One region of the uncultured Mailhella sp. genome, then DNA from elsewhere that is predicted to be linked to it. Evidence: predicted binding sites of a transcription regulator. Region 1 holds the regulator's gene; the other holds the start of a gene.
The links. The regulator sigma-54, encoded in region 1, starts transcription at its own class of promoters, with help from an activator protein. The targets are predictions, from matches to a motif close to CTGGCACGGNNNNTGCTT.
Positions count from the first base shown of each region.

Region 2: ABGT79_RS10005 (glutamine synthetase III) is a predicted target of sigma-54. The motif match lies at 2,575-2,592, and genes of this name have one in related genera.

Region 1 is NZ_OZ007001.1:718,345-725,756, reverse strand. It holds gene ABGT79_RS02835 (hypothetical protein) at 1-99, opposite strand, end outside; gene ABGT79_RS02830 (DUF262 domain-containing protein) at 78-1,679, opposite strand; gene ABGT79_RS02825 (hypothetical protein) at 1,676-3,094, opposite strand; gene ABGT79_RS02820 (DUF262 domain-containing protein) at 3,076-3,525, opposite strand; gene rpoN (RNA polymerase factor sigma-54) at 3,919-5,361, opposite strand; gene glmM (phosphoglucosamine mutase) at 5,445-6,797, opposite strand; gene ABGT79_RS02805 (hypothetical protein) at 6,800-7,412, opposite strand, start outside.
Region 2 is NZ_OZ007001.1:2,392,741-2,400,152, forward strand. It holds gene ABGT79_RS10000 (glutamate synthase) at 1-231, opposite strand, end outside; gene ABGT79_RS10005 (glutamine synthetase III) at 410-2,524, opposite strand; gene ABGT79_RS10010 (hypothetical protein) at 3,363-3,572, opposite strand; gene ABGT79_RS10015 (glycine zipper domain-containing protein) at 3,839-4,165, shown strand; gene ABGT79_RS10020 (aryl-sulfate sulfotransferase) at 4,793-6,673, opposite strand; gene ABGT79_RS10025 (co-chaperone YbbN) at 6,722-7,033, opposite strand; gene ABGT79_RS10030 (FAD-dependent oxidoreductase) at 7,094-7,412, opposite strand, start outside.

The DNA of each region.
Region 1 (7,412 bases):
AAACTGCCGCAGGTTCAGGAGGCTCCCGTCGCATCCCGGTCTGAAGTCGCTCCGGGGAGGCTCGTATTCGCCGAAGCTCAGCAGACAGCGCAGCAGCATATCGTAGGAAATGCGCCGACTCCCGAAGGCCAGACGAAGAAAATGCGCCCCCCGCACGACGCTTTCCCTCTCAAACACAAGGGGGGCGTTCTCTTCCTGCTCTGCGCGGGAAAACACGGCGATTCTGGATGATCCTCCAGATAGTCCAGCGCGTCCTGAAGCGCGGCGTCGTCTTCGTGGGCTTGCCGGAGGGCAAGCTTTGCCTTCTCTTCCTGTACCTGCCAGGGGTTGAATCCGTTTTCGTCTCTCACGGTTTCGCAGGCGAGAAGATCATGCAGGGCAAGGAGCCGTCGGAGACGAGGGTTCTCGCCGTCGTCCTGAAAAGGATATTCCAGCAGATTGCGCAGAATGCGCAGCCGTCTTTTTTCCTTGTCCGGGGGGATGTGCAGGGCGGCGGCCATGAGGCGACCGAAAAGCATGAGCTCGTCGGAAGAAGAGAGCGTCCCTTCGCAGCAGAGGCGGAGCAGATTCGTGTCGGCAGTGCCGTGATTGAACAGGGAAATTTTTCCCGGAACGGGCAGCGCGTCGCCGGAAGCGCCGGAAAAGAGCTCGACAAAGAAAGGAGCGATGCCTTTCCCTTTCGGGAGAATGAGCTCGTGCAGCGTATCCAGCATCCGCACCACAAGTTCGAGATTGTCGCATGCCGCGCAGAGTCTTTGTCTGCCCGGGGAAAGGGCGGCGCTCACACGGGAGAACAGGTCGCCTTTTGTGATTTCCGGGCCGGGCAGGAGCATGCGCGCGACAAAGTCGAAAAAGCGGGCCATGCGCTTGTCGGCGGCCTCTGCCGGATGTTCGTCGTTATTCCGGGCGGGAAAGCCGCTCCAGAACACGTCGAGCCAGTCGTTGTCCAGCTTGCGGGCGATGTCGTCGGCGCGGTCCGGGTATGCTTCCCTGAGCCACGGCAGAAACTGCGCCTTGAAGTGTTCCCATTCCGTGAGCTGTTTTCCCCGGGCGTTCATCGTGATGAAAATGTCGTCGGCGCTGTTGCCGAGCTTGCTCAGACGTGCAAAATGAAAGCGGATGGGGCAGTCTTCCGCCTCGAGACGCTCCATAAGACAAGGCACGTCAGAAAAGCTCACATGAATGGCGTCGAGCATGGTCAGCATGCCCGCGACGGTGGCGTCGTGATTCCATGCCGGGCTGAACCAGCATGCATCCGTGATGAGAAAAGACGGCTTTCCGGATCCGTTTTGCCGGAAAATGTCGGCGTGTTCTGCCAGTTCCCGGCAGAAGTTCTGCGAGCTTTCCCGCACCTCGTACCGGAAGCGTCGGAGCAGCGCGCTGAGCTCGTCGCGCCGCGAGTCGCGTGACTCTTCCCGGGCCGCGGCGTACCAGTGCAGCAGAAACAGCGTGGTCAGGCGCTGCTGCCCGTCGAAGGGCAGAAAAACGCCGTCTTCCACTTCTCCGTAAATGAAGTCGAGCATGAGCCTCTTGTTTTCGGTCAGCGCCTCTTTCAGCTCCGCCACGAAGCCCTCCCGAACGCGGCGCTCATCGCTCCTGCCTTGGGCATAGTCGCGCTGAATGACGGGAATGACGATGTCATGATCTTGAAGCAGCTGGTGAAAAGTCATGCCGTTCATGACGGAATTCCTCCCTGAGACTCGCAGAAGGCGCTGAGAGTTTTCTCTATTTCCCGTTCATAGTCGTCCATGTCCCGGACGGTCCAGCAGGGAGAGACGGAATGTTCCTGCGTGAAGGCGCGCAGGAACACGGCGACGGTGCCGGGAGGCACATAGATTCCCTGCCGCATCATGTTGAGCAGCCTTGTCCTTTTGACGGCGAAAATGGCGTTGTTCAGGCGGGAATTGCTTCCGCCGTCCAGAAGGGCGAGATTCCCCAGCGTGTGCGTTCGCTCGTCGCTGTCTCCCGAAACGCGGCGCAGGAACTGCATAACGGCGTTGTACAGCGCATCGAAGTCCTCCATGTTTTTCTTTTCGTCGTCTTTTTTCAGAAAGGCCGAACAGGATGCCGCAAGCGCGCTTTTTTTCTCCTGGAATTCGTCGTCGCTCATGTGCTTTTCTTCTTTCGTCAGCGCGTCTGGAGACATCTGACGCAGCTCGTCGAGGTGATCCCTCACCCAGTTGGTCTGATCGCGTACATTCGTCAGGCTCTCGACGTTCTGCGCCTGAATGTGTTCCAGACTCCAGCTCTGCCGTCGATGCTCTCCGAAGGGGAAGCGGCGGCCCTTTTCGCGCGAGAGTTCGACGTTGAAGAGAAAGAGCAGCCGTCGAATGAGGTCGTAATCACTGTCGTAGCGCAGCGCGTGCAGATCGGGCAGGGCGTTGCCGCCGAACATGACCGTCCGTATTTCTTCCAGCAGCTTTTTGCGGAAGATCGACTTTCTGTTTTCCCGCGCCAGGGCAAGCAGGTGTTGCAGACAGGGGACGGCGCTGCCGTGCCTGACCGCTTTACTGATGAGGCAGCCCGTCCAGTGATAGAGGTCGTTGTCTTCATGCCAGAAGCGCAGAAGCTGCCAGCTCAGCACCACGTCGTGCCATACGCTGCGGGCGCGCTCTCCCTGTTTCAGTCTCTCGCTCATGCGCCGGAAGGAAAACTGATCGTCGGGATCGCCGTGCGGCCGCCCGGTGACGATATCCAAAAGAAAGCCCATGCGGGGAGCGCCGGAATCGTCGCCGTCGAGGCCGAGAAAGTCCCGGAACGACGGTTCGTGCAGCGAGCGTTCCATGTCGTCCCAAAGACTGCCGAGCAGAATTTGAGACCTGCCGGCAAAAAGTCCGGACGCATGAGGTTTGTCGGCTCCCGGATGCCCGTCCTCTCGCCCCGCGCGACTGATGAGAAGCGCCCGGCAGAGTTCCGCGCCGGTCAGGGGAATGCGGCCCATGTTCAGGCGGGCGAAGCGCTGCTCCGTGCTTCCTTCCTCTCCCGTCACGTCGTACCAGAGCACGCGTACGCGCCGGGAAAACGCTTCGTACAGCGCTTCGCCGGGCGCGTGTTCGCGGAAGAACGCCGTCACGCTCAGGCATGCCCGGGCCATGTAATGGAAGTCGGGATTTTTTCCAGATTCCTTCTGCCCCTCCGCACTTTCCGCCCACTCTGGTTCCCGGGCAAGACGACGCAGAAATTCACCGCTTTTTTCCCGGTTTTCGTAGCGTATCCTGAAGGAAAGGCGCTGCTCCTGTTCAGGGCGCGGCAAAGGACGGCGTCCATGAGAAAAATGGTGGTGAGCCTCTGCTGACCGTCGATGAGCTCCCAGCTCTCGGAACCGTCTTTTTGTTTCAGGCTTTTGACGATGACGGGCTGCAGAAAATAGGACTCGTGTTCTTTGCCGCTTTTGGCAAAGTCCGCAATGTCCTGTAAAAGCGCGTCCACATGCGTGTCCGTCCAGCGGTAGCCGCGCTGATAGCTTTTGACGAGGAAGGTTTTGTTTTTCAGGGCTTCTTCCAGGGAAAGGACGGCGTCATCCATGTGTACGTTCCCAGAGGCGGGCGGGCAAGATTACGATTTGCGGAAAGGAGGAAGGGACGGAATTTTTGAACGATGCTAGCACCTGGGACTTGCAGGTTCAAGGGCCCCTGGGCGCAACGAGAGTTTTTTCGTGTCGGCAAGAGGCAAAAAGCGGCCGTGAATCAGAGAAAGGGGCGTTTTCATGTTTCGCGGCTCTGCGTGCGCCAAGTGCTGCCGGAAGCGTGAAAAAAAACGCGCCCTCGTGTCGGAAACACGGGGCGCGCCATGCCTTCTGCCTTTTTGAGCCGTAGAAGCGACGGCCCCTGGAGGGCGAAAGTTGAAAACGGAAATCGTGCCGCGATTGTTCCGCACCGGACGGGATGGGGCGACGCTGGTGACGTTCGCGGGCGACTTTTACAGATGCTTCTTTCTGCGCGACGATGACGGAATGCCGAGTTCTTCGCGGTACTTGGCCACGGTGCGGCGGGCGATTTTGACGCCGAGGCCCTCGTTGAGGCGGGAGCTGATGTCTTCATCGGACAGGGGATGGGACTGGTCTTCGCCGTCGATGAGGGCGCGGATGCGGGCCTTGACGCTTTCGGAGCCCACCTGACTGCCGTCGCTGGAGGAGAGGGCGCTGTTGAAAAAGTATTTGAGCTCGAAGATGCCGTGGGGGGTGCCCACATACTTGTTGGTGGTGATGCGGCTTATGCTGGATTCGCTGCGGCCGATGTCTTCGGCGATGTCCTTGAGCACCAGAGGCTTGAGCTTGTACACGCCGTATTCAAAGAAGTCGTGCTGATGCTTCACGATGCTTTCCATCACCTGATAGAGGGTGCGCTGCCGCTCTTCGAGGCTGCGGATGATCCACACGGCCGAGCGCAGTCGGTCGTTCATGTAGTCCTTTTCCTCGCTGGAGCGGTTTTTCTCGGCGAGCTCTTCGGAGAGGGGGGAAAGCTGGAGGTGGGGCAGGTCTTCGTCGTTCATGAGGATGACGAATTCTCCGTTCACCTTGCGCACGAAGATGTCGGGGCTGACGTAGCAGGGCGTGCTGCTGCCGAGGCTGCCGCCGGGGCGGGGTTCCAGGCTCTGGATGATGCCTATGTATTCCTTGAGGGTGTCGAGGTCGATGTGAAAATGGCGCAACAGCGGCTTATAGCGCTGTTTTTCAAGGTCTTCGAGGTGATTTTGAACGAGATCGACGAGGATGGGGTCACGATCGTCGCGTCGGGCGTGCAGCTGGATGAGCAGACATTCGGAAAGGGAACGCGCGGCCACGCCGACGGGATCGAAATTCTGGATGGCGGAGAGCACGGGCGGCACTTCGGAGGGATCCGCGCCGGCGAGGGAGGCGATTTCTTCGTCGGTGGCGGTGAGGTAGCCGGTTTCGTCGAGGTTGCCGATGATGCACTCGCCGATGGACTTCTGTTTTTCGGTGAGGGGGGAGAGCAGAAGCTGTCCCATGAGATGGGCTTCGAGGTTGGGTTCGGCGGAGTGGCAGGCTTCGAGGGGATTGCCGTCCTCTTCGGCGGCCTCGAATTCCTGCTGAGCCACGCGCGACTGACTGGAAAATTCGCCGAGATATTCTTCCCATTCGGCGCTGCGGGCCACTTCTTCCTGAGGCCAGGGGCTGTCCTGTTCGGCGCTTTTGCGGGAATCGGCCGCGGCGTCGGGAGCGGAGGAGGCGGCGTTGTCGGTTTCGCGCTCCTCAAGGAAGGGATTTTCCAGCAGTTCCCGCTGCACCGCTTCCACCAGTTCCTGACGGGAGAACAGAAGCAGGGAAATGGCCTGCTTGAGCATGGGCGTCATGTGGAGCTGCTGGCTCAGTTTGAACTGCTGTTTGATTTCAAAGGCCATAATTTCTCCTGGTGACGGTTGAAAGGGGAGGCACGGTCGACAAAAACGCGGCACGGAGCGGTAATTCCGTGCCGCGACAGGTTTCAGCGGAGTTCTTCGGAAGCCACGTCGGCCAGACGGCGGACGGCGCGACGCACGAAGTCTTCGTCTTCGCCTTCCACCATGACGCGGCAGAGGTTTTCGGTGCCGGAGTAGCGCAGCAGCACGCGGCCGTGAGTGCCGAGCTTTTCTTCGATGTCCTTCTGGGCGGCCATGAGCTTTTCGCACTTTTCAAAGGGAATCTTGCGGGAAATGCTCACGTTGATGAGCTTTTGCGGATAGAGCTTGAGACGGTCGGCCAGTTCGGAGAGGGGACGTCCGGTTTCGCGCATGATGCGCAGAATCTGGAGAGCGGCGAGCAGACCGTCGCCGGTGGTGCCGTATTCGCGGAAAATGAGGTGTCCCGACTGTTCGCCGCCGAGCATGGCGTTGTGCTGACGCATGGCTTCGATGACGTAGCGGTCGCCCACCTTGGTGCGCAGGAGCTGGCCGCCGCGTTCCTTCATGAACACTTCGAGGGCCATGTTGCTCATGACAGTGCCCACGAGAATGTTCTTGTTGAGCTTGCCCTTTTTCATGAGGTCGTCGGCGCAGATGGCCATGATCTGATCGCCGTCGAGCAGACGTCCCTTTTCATCGACCACGAGGAGGCGGTCGGCGTCGCCGTCGAGGGCGAGACCGACGTCGGCGCGCACTTCGCGCACCTTGGCCTGAAGGTTTTCGGGATGGAGCGAGCCGCACTGATAGTTGATGTTCAAACCGTCGGGCGAGGTGCCGAGGCGGAAGACTTCGGCGCCGAGTTCCTCAAGGGCGAGGGGTGCGACCTTGTAGTTGGCGCCGTTGGCGCAGTCGATGACCACGCGCAGGCCGTCGAGGGTGAGCTGCTGGGGAAAGCTGCTCTTGAGATACACGATGTAGCGGCCCGAGGCGTCCACGATGCGGTAGGCGCGGCCCACCTTGTTGGAGGCGGGGTAGTCCCATTCGTAGTCCTTGTCGAGGATGAGCTCGGACATCTTGTCTTCGACCTCGTCGGGAAGCTTGAAGCCTTCGCGGTCGAAGAACTTGATGCCGTTGTCGTGATAGGGATTGTGCGAGGCGGAAATGACCACGCCGAAGTCGGCGCGCATGTTGCGGGTGAGGAAGGCGATGGCGGGAGTGGGCAGGGGGCCCACCTGATACACGTCCATGCCGGAGGCGCACAGGCCCGCGGTGAGCGCGGATTCAAACATGTAGCCGGAGAGACGGGTGTCCTTGCCGATGATGACCTTGCGGCGGCATTCGTCGGAGCGGAACACGGTGCCGGCGGCGAGGCCGAGGCGCAGGGCCATTTCGGCCGTGAGAGGATAGGTGTTGACCCGGCCGCGCAGGCCGTCGGTGCCAAAAAGACGTTCAGACATGGCTAATCCTGTGTTTCGATGGGTGCTTTGGGAGCAGTTGTTCCGCCGTGGCCGCCGACGCTGACGGAGGTCGCGGCGTTCGCGGTTCCGGCCGTGGAGGCGGAAGCGGCGGGCGCGGCGACTTTTGTCGGAGCGACTTTTGCCGGTACGGCGATGCTTGCCGGAGCGGCGACCTTGGCGGGCACGGTCACCTTGGCGGGAGCGGAGTCTGTTCCGGACGCGGGGGGCTGATCGGCGGGCTTGTCGTCGCCGGAGAGGGCGGGCGGCACTTTGAGGTCGTTGGGCTGAGGCATGGAGGCCGAAGGCAGCACGACGTCGCTCAGCGAAAAGTTTCCGGACACCCGCTGATCGGGCAGTTTCATGCCGAAGGTGTTGGTCGGCAGGGTGAATATGCTTTCGGCCGGGGCCCAGTTGTGGCTTTCCGCGCCGATGTCGGTGCGGCTGAAGAGCATGACGGTGGGCGGTTCGATGGAAATGAGGCCCGCGCCCGAGGGAAGCATGACTATGGGGGTGACTTCCGCGCTGTCGCCGGGAGTGAAGTCGGCGGGCTGGCGCACGATGACGCGCACGGCGTCGAGGTAGTCGCGGTCTTCCACGAGGGCTTCGGGCACGGAG
Region 2 (7,412 bases), 1.7 Mb from region 1:
CAGGGAGAAATGATGCTCGGCCATGTAGTCGTCCACGGCGCGCATGCCTTCCCGGGAGCAGGCCGCAGAGAGCAGAGGCCTGTCTTTCCATTCGGCGAAGGGCCCGGCCAGGTCCTGCATGACCATGGCGAAGCCGGAGTTGTCATACCCTTCCTGCTGGGGAAGCATGAGTTCGAGCGCTTTGCGCGGCCCGATGGGCGTTAAGCTCTTTATCGACCCTATTCTGCACATGTTGTTGTCCTCAATATCCCTGGCCGTCTGCCGGAACGATAACGGCCTGCGATGCGTATTTGTACTGCGCCATCCGCTTGAGAGGGGCAGACCATGCTGTGGCCTGCCCCTGCGGAATGGCTCTTTTTGAGAGAGACGGAGAAGGCGCGGAAGCCTGTCCGCTTCCGCGGCTTTCCTATCAATGGGTCCACATAAGTTCGGCGTAGCTGGGCATGGGCCAGTCGGAACCGGCCATGATGGATTCCAGCTTGTCGGCATAGGCGCGGCATTCGTTCATGGCGGGGAGCACCTCGTCGCGGGCGATGACCGCAGCCTTTTCCGCCTCGGCGGTGTCGGCGAGCACCATGCGTTTTTCGTCAAGCTTGCGCAGGGCGAGCATGAGGCTCTCGGTGGAGGAGGCGAGCATGTCGAGATATTCGGTTTCCGCGGCGGGAGCCTTGCCCATGGCGGTGCGGGTGCGGTTCAGCATTTCGGCGGCGGCGCTCTGCGCCTTCATGGCCGCGGGAACGATGAGCGTGCGGCCCATGCGGCTGGCCGTGGCGGCTTCGATGCCGATGGTCTTGGCGTAGTTCTCGAACAGAATCTCCTGGCGGGAGAGGCATTCGCGTTCGGTGAGAATGCCCTGGCTGGAGAAGGTGGAGAGCACGTCGGGATCGCTGTAGTGTTCGAGGGCTTCCACGGTGTTGGCGTAGTTGGGCAGACCGCGCTTTGCGGCTTCCACGGGCCATTCTTCGGTGTAGCCGTTGCCGTTGAACACGATGGGGGCGTGTTCGGTGAACAGGTCGGTGAGCAGGCTCTGCACGGCGCTGTTCAGATCCTTGCCGGAAGCGACGTCGGCTTCGAGGCGGTCGGCGATGTCTTCAAGGGCGCAGGCCACGGCCGCGTTGATGGCGATGTTGGCCGGAGCGATGGACTGCGAGGAGCCCACGGCGCGGAATTCAAACTTGTTGCCCGTGAAGGCGAAGGGGCTGGTTCTGTTGCGGTCGGAGTAGTCGCAGGGCATGGGAGGCAGCACGTCCACGCCGATGTTCAGCGTAGGCTTGGCCTTCTTGGTGCAGGAGCCGTCGCCGGTGAAGGAACGGACCACTTCGGCCAGCTGATCGCCGAGGTACACGGAGATGATGGCCGGCGGCGCTTCGTTGGCGCCGAGTCTGTGATCGTTGCCCGCGCCGATGGTGCCGAGACGCAGCACGGCGGAGTGCTTGTGCACGGCGCGCAGCACGGCGGCGAGGAAGACCAGGAACTGCGCGTTGTCCTGCGGAGTGTCGCCGGGCTTGAGCAGGTTGTTGCCTTCGGAGTCGGAAAGCGACCAGTTGTTGTGCTTGCCGGAACCGTTCACGCCTTCAAAGGGCTTTTCGTGCAGCAGGCACATGAAGCCGTGGCGGGGCGCGATGTGGCGCATGAGGTTCATGACCAGCATGTTGTGGTCGGTGGCGATGTTCACCTTTTCATAGAGAGGCGCAAGCTCGAACTGGGCGGGAGCCACTTCGTTGTGACGGGTCTGGGCGGGAATGCCGAGACGGTACAGCGTGTGTTCAAGGTCTTCCATGAAGGCCATGACGCGGGAGGGAATGGCGCCGAAATAGTGGTCTTCCATTTCCTGACCCTTGGGGGTGGTGGCGCCGTACAGGGTGCGGCCGGTCATGATGAGGTCGGGACGCTTGGCGGCAAGGGCCTTGTCCACGAGGAAGTATTCCTGTTCCGGGCCGACCTGAGCGTCGACATGGGTGGCGCGGGTGTTGCCGAACAGACGCAGAATGCGCAGCGCCTGACGGGACACGGCGGAAGCGGAACGCAGCAGCGGAACCTTGCGGTCAAGCGCTTCGCCCGTGTAGGAATAGAACATGGTGGGAATGTGCAGCGTGTGACCGATGAGGAAGACCGGAGAGGTGGGGTCCCAGGCGGTGTAGCCGCGGGCCTCGAAGGTGGAACGCAGGCCGCCGGAAGGGAAGCTGGAAGCGTCGGGCTCGCCGGAGAGCAGGGTTTTTCCCGAGAAGGAGCTGATCATCTTGCCGTCAACGGGCTGGAGGAAGGCGTCGTGCTTTTCCGCGGTGAGCCCGGTGAGGGGATGGAACCAGTGAGTGTAATGAGTGGCGCCGCGGGAAACGGCCCAGTCCTTCATGGCGTTGGCCACGGTGCCGGCGATGGCGGGATCGAGGCGGGTGCCGTTGAGGATGGTCTGTTCGAGGTTCACATACACGTCGTGGGGCAGATGCCGGCACATGGTGTCGAGAGTGAACACGTCACAGCCGAAATATTCGTCGTCATGCCTTTGCGGGGTGGAACTTGACATGTTTGTTAACTCCTTGTGGAAAGGCTTCATTGCTTTTTCTGCTACTGTTAAAGCAAGAAGCGTGCCAAGGTTGATTATTTTTATTTAACATACTGAAAATAAAAGAATTAAATTTTTTCATTCCAATGTGAAGTTGCGAGCGAAATATCATTTTCGACTAAAAAGTAGAAAATTACCCCGGTTAAAATTGGACAAAAATGTAACACTTTTCAGGAATGTTCCATTAAAAGCATGAGATTTCCGAAAGTTAGCACAAAAAATGAAAAAATCTACATTTTAGTGGATTTAAGGCAGACCATTCTGATGCCGTCGCGGAACACGGGGGAGAGAAGGGTATTTTTCTACATTAAAGTAGAAAATGTTTCCTCTTTTGTCGTTGCGGGGATTTTGAATTCTTGAGGAAAAAGAGGGAACTTTTTGTCGGATTTACTACTAACTTATTGATAATAAAGGCGAATGGCAACACCTTCGGCCGGAGACGACAGAAATGTTTCCTTCTCTGGGGGCGGAACAGAAAAAGGACGGCGCGACGTGTCGGCCGAGCCGAGGGGAAGACGGAAGAGAGGCGGCCCGCCGCTGAGGGAAGGACATGGGTGATGCCGGGCCGTGATCGACGGAAAGGGGCAAGAAAGGGGCAGGCCGCGGCCTGCACAGTTTGAGGATGTTCGGCAGGGCGGGCCTCCGGTGACGGAAACAGGAGGGGCCGGAGCGGTGCGTCAGGGCGAAGCGGGCATCCTGACGGGACAGGGGAGAGATGCCGGACAGGGACGTCGCGACGTCGAGAACCCGGCGCAAGGGGGAATCAGACCGGAGCAAGGGCATAGTGAAGCCGAAACTTTTATGGCAGGAGGGGACGAGTCGGACCGCATAGCCCCATAGCCGGAGCTGAGAAGAAGGCGAGGAACAGGCCGTCTCCCTTTTTGATGTTCGGCTGGAGGAAACTTTTTCCCGGCGCGTCAGGAAAGGCATTCGCTCCTTCATCTTTTAATGTTGCCGTTCGACGACGTTGCAGGCGGGAGGCGAAGCCGTTGCCGCTCAGCTCGGACATGACGTAGGAGAAGAGCCGCGCCTTTTGGACCGCCTCATGGCAATGAGCCCCGGCAGGGCGGATGCCGGGCGAGACGCTCCTGTTTTCCCTCTGCGCTTTCTGCCTGTGCGGTCTGTGCGGGGAGCGTTTTGGCATCTGGCGACGGAGCACGATGGATGCGGCAACGCGGCGCATTCTTTGATAATATGCGGGGGGGAGAAGGAATCCTTGCTGAACGTTTTTTTTTCTCGTACCATGCAGCCAGACCATGAATTCGAGGTGTCGCCATGACTGTTCGCTGTCCGCGCTGCAAGAGTTCCGATGTGTGCAAGGATAACCGTTACCGGGTGCTCGGCACCACGGCGGGCGGCGTAGGCGGCGCTGCGGCCGGCGTGTCGGGCATCAGCGCCGGAGCGGCGGCCGGGGCCGCCATAGGTTCCGTGTTCCCGGTGATAGGATCGGCCATCGGCGCGCTTGCCGGGGGACTTGTGGGAGCCGTGACCGGGGGCGTTTCGGGCGCGGCGCTCGGCAACAGGGCCGGACATGCCATGGACAACAAATACAATCGACATCTGTACCGCTGCCGCAAATGCGGAAAGCTCTTTGCCTTGTAGCTGCGACCTTGCGCGGACGACCCGCCCGGCGTCAGAGATCCCCTGTCAGGATGTTCAGAGAGGTTCCGTTTTTCCCCGGAGCCTCTTTTTTATGGATGTGCTCCCCCAAAAAAAGAAACCATTCGGATTCCCGGCAAGCCTTCGCTTCCGGCGCATTGCCGCGGACTCTGCCGACAGCAACTATTGCTTCAGTCTGTTATTCGCCAGCCCCCCCTGATAAAAGTTTTCGGAAAGAGGATGGGGGCGCGGGGGGAAGGAGAAAAGCCCTTTTTCAAAAGGGGCTTCATTCCTCGGTCAAACTCTCCCTCTTCCTTCCTCTTTTCCAGCATCTCACCTGCGGCGGAACCATTCGTAAGCCCGGCAAGCCTTCGCTTCCGGCGCATTGCCGCGGACCCTGCCGACGGCAACTATTGCTCCAATCAGTTCTTCGCCCCCCCTGATAAAAGTTTTCGGAAAGAGGAGGGGGGGCGCGGGGGGAAGGAGAAAAGCCCTTTTTCAAAAGGGTTTTCTCCTTCCCCCCGCTCATCTCTCCCCCTCTCTTCCTTTAAAAAAAGCTGCGCCGAGGGGGAAAGTGAGGGCTCGGCGCAGCGGGGCTGCCGCGTGTGCGGCAGCTTTGTTTACAGGGGGTTAGCAGAAGAGGGAGACGCCGGTCTGGTACTTGGTGTCTTCGACGAGAATCTTGATGTCGTACTTGCCGGAGAGGCCTTCCTTGCTGATGTTCTGCTTGATGACGCGGTCGTCGTCTTCGAGGTAGGCGCCGGAGCACATGGCGAGGTGGTAGGAAGCGGCGGTGTTGATGAAGTAGCCGCGGGTTTCCTTTTCGCCTTCGAGCAGCACCATGACCAGAGAGCCGCGGGCGAAGCGGCCGTGGAAGACGATGCGGTCTTCATCTTCCTCGATGTTGACCTGATGCCAGGAGTCGATGACTTCATTGGATTCGGGCACGTCGGGGATGGTGTCGAAGGTGGGGGTCACGTCGAGGTGGCCGAGGAGCTTGCCCTCGCCGAAGGCGGCGTTGTCGCCGTCGTGGTAGGGGAAGAGCTTTTCAGCGCGGTAGAAGTTGCCGTCCACTTCCATGGAGTACATAACCACGCCGTCCTTCTGTTCCACGGTCTTGGCGCAGATGTCGGTGCCGGGTTCCTTCTTGGGATTGATGAAGGCGCCGAGCTTGTCGGAGGCGTAGCCGTCCTTCCAGCCGATGCCGCCGGAATGGATGAGGTAGTGGCCTTCGTCGTAGTATTCCACGTTGCAGATGTAGGGGGAGAAGAAGGTCTGGCCGAGTTCCTTGCCGTACTGCCACACCTGTTCGATTTCCATCTTGTCGGTGTCGATGCGGTAGCGCACGCCGCGGGAGAAGTTGTCGCGGTTGCGGATGTAGCGTTCCTTCACCTTGGAGCGGTACTGACCGTTGTCGAAGCACATGATGTCGCCGTCGGGGCAGACCACGCAGGCGTGCTGTTCATACTGCCAGTCGAAGTTTTTCACGTCGCCCACGGGCTTGAAGAAGTACTTCTGCATGTCTTCGGGCCAGGTTTCGGGGTCGCCGATGATCCAGTTGAGCTTGCTGGTTTCGTAGTCGAAGTTGACGATGGCGTCCTGATGGCGGCCGGAAATGGTGATGGTCTTGTTCTTGTCGTTGTACCACAGGGCGTTGTTGTGGAACCAGTCGTGGGCGTCCTGGGAGCCGGAACCGGCCACGTTCTGGGGCAGGAAGGTCTTGTAGTCCCAGGTGCGGAGCACTTCGCCGGTTTCGCGGTCGAGCAGGGCGATCATGTCTTCGACGGTGTCGGTGGTGAAGTCCTGGGTGAGGGCGAGGATGTTGCCGTCGGGCATTTCAAAGTGATCGTGGTGATAGTTGCCCGGCATGCGGAATTCCTTGTAGATTTTGCCGAGCAGGTTCAGTTCGATGAGGCCGGTGGGGCAGTAGGGCATGTGGCAGAAGCGGTGAGAGCCGGTCATGATGTTGCCGTTCTTCACGCGCTTGATGTCGAACATGGTGTTTTCGGTGAGCAGCCAGCGGATGTCGCCCATGTAGTCGTAGGCGGTGGGGAGGTTCTTGCCGGCCGGGGTGAGGAACATGAAGTTGTTGCCGAAGTAGTCCATGGACGTGTTGATGTTGCGGCAACGGCACACGTCTTCGGGCAGAGGCTGGGACTGGATGGAGAAGGTGTTCTTTTCGCCGGTGGAGAGTTCCACGGTCACGCGGGTGGCCACGCCTTCGTAGAGGCCGATGACCGGAATGAAGTGATCGGTGCCTTCGGGGAAGGTGTGAACGATGTTTTCACGGTCGTTGCGCTTGCCGTGAATGGTCATGGTGGCGGAGGCGGGCTTTTCGCTCTTGAAGAGGATCAGCGCGCAGAGCGGATTGATGAAGTAGGGGTTGACCAGAACATGGGCGTTTTCGAGCGTGGGCTTTTCCGCTTCAAAAGCGGCAAGGAATTCCTTCTCGGCGCGATTCTGGCGAGTGATGAGGTGATCGTTGTAGGTGTGCGTCACTTTGCTGCTCATGGCTGGACTCCTTTCAGCGTTCTACGTGTGGATATATGGGTGTGGGGGTTAGGCTTTGAGCTTGGCTATTTCCTGAATGATGGCGGGCTTCTGCTTCAGGCCTTCGAGGCGGGAGACTTCCGCGCCGTCCTTCATGAAGAGCATGGTGGGGAAGCCCTTCACGCCGCAGCGTTCCTTGAGGTCCTGATTGGCGTCGAAGTCCACGGTGAAGATGCGGAAGTCGGGATCGTTCTTGTCGATGTCCTTGAGCACGAAGGAAAGCATTTTGCAGGGGCCGCAGGTTTTGGAATAAAATTCCACCAGCATGACGCCGGACTTGTCCATGCTGTCGTAGGCGGCGGTGTCGATTTCTTTGATCATGGGGGAGTCTCCTTGGAAAAATGAGTGTTGCGGAACGGCGTTCCGGGCGTAAAAAGAGGACTAGCCTCTCAGCTTTTCAACGTATTTGGAGGCGGAGTTGGCGGCTATGGCGCCGTCGCCGCAGGCGGTGGCCACCTGGCGCAGGCCCTTCACGATGATGTCGCCGGCGGCGAAGATGCCGGGGCGGGAGGTGGCCATGGAGGCGTCGGTCACGATGCAGCCGGTTCTGTCGAGAATGCCGAGGTCGGCGCAGAAGGAGGCCGTGGGTTCGAGGCCGATGTATTCAAACACGCCGTCGCAGGAAACGGTGCGTTCGGTGGCGTCTTCCTTCGTGGACTTGAAGTGCACGCCTTCGAGCTTGTCGTCGCCCAGGAATTCG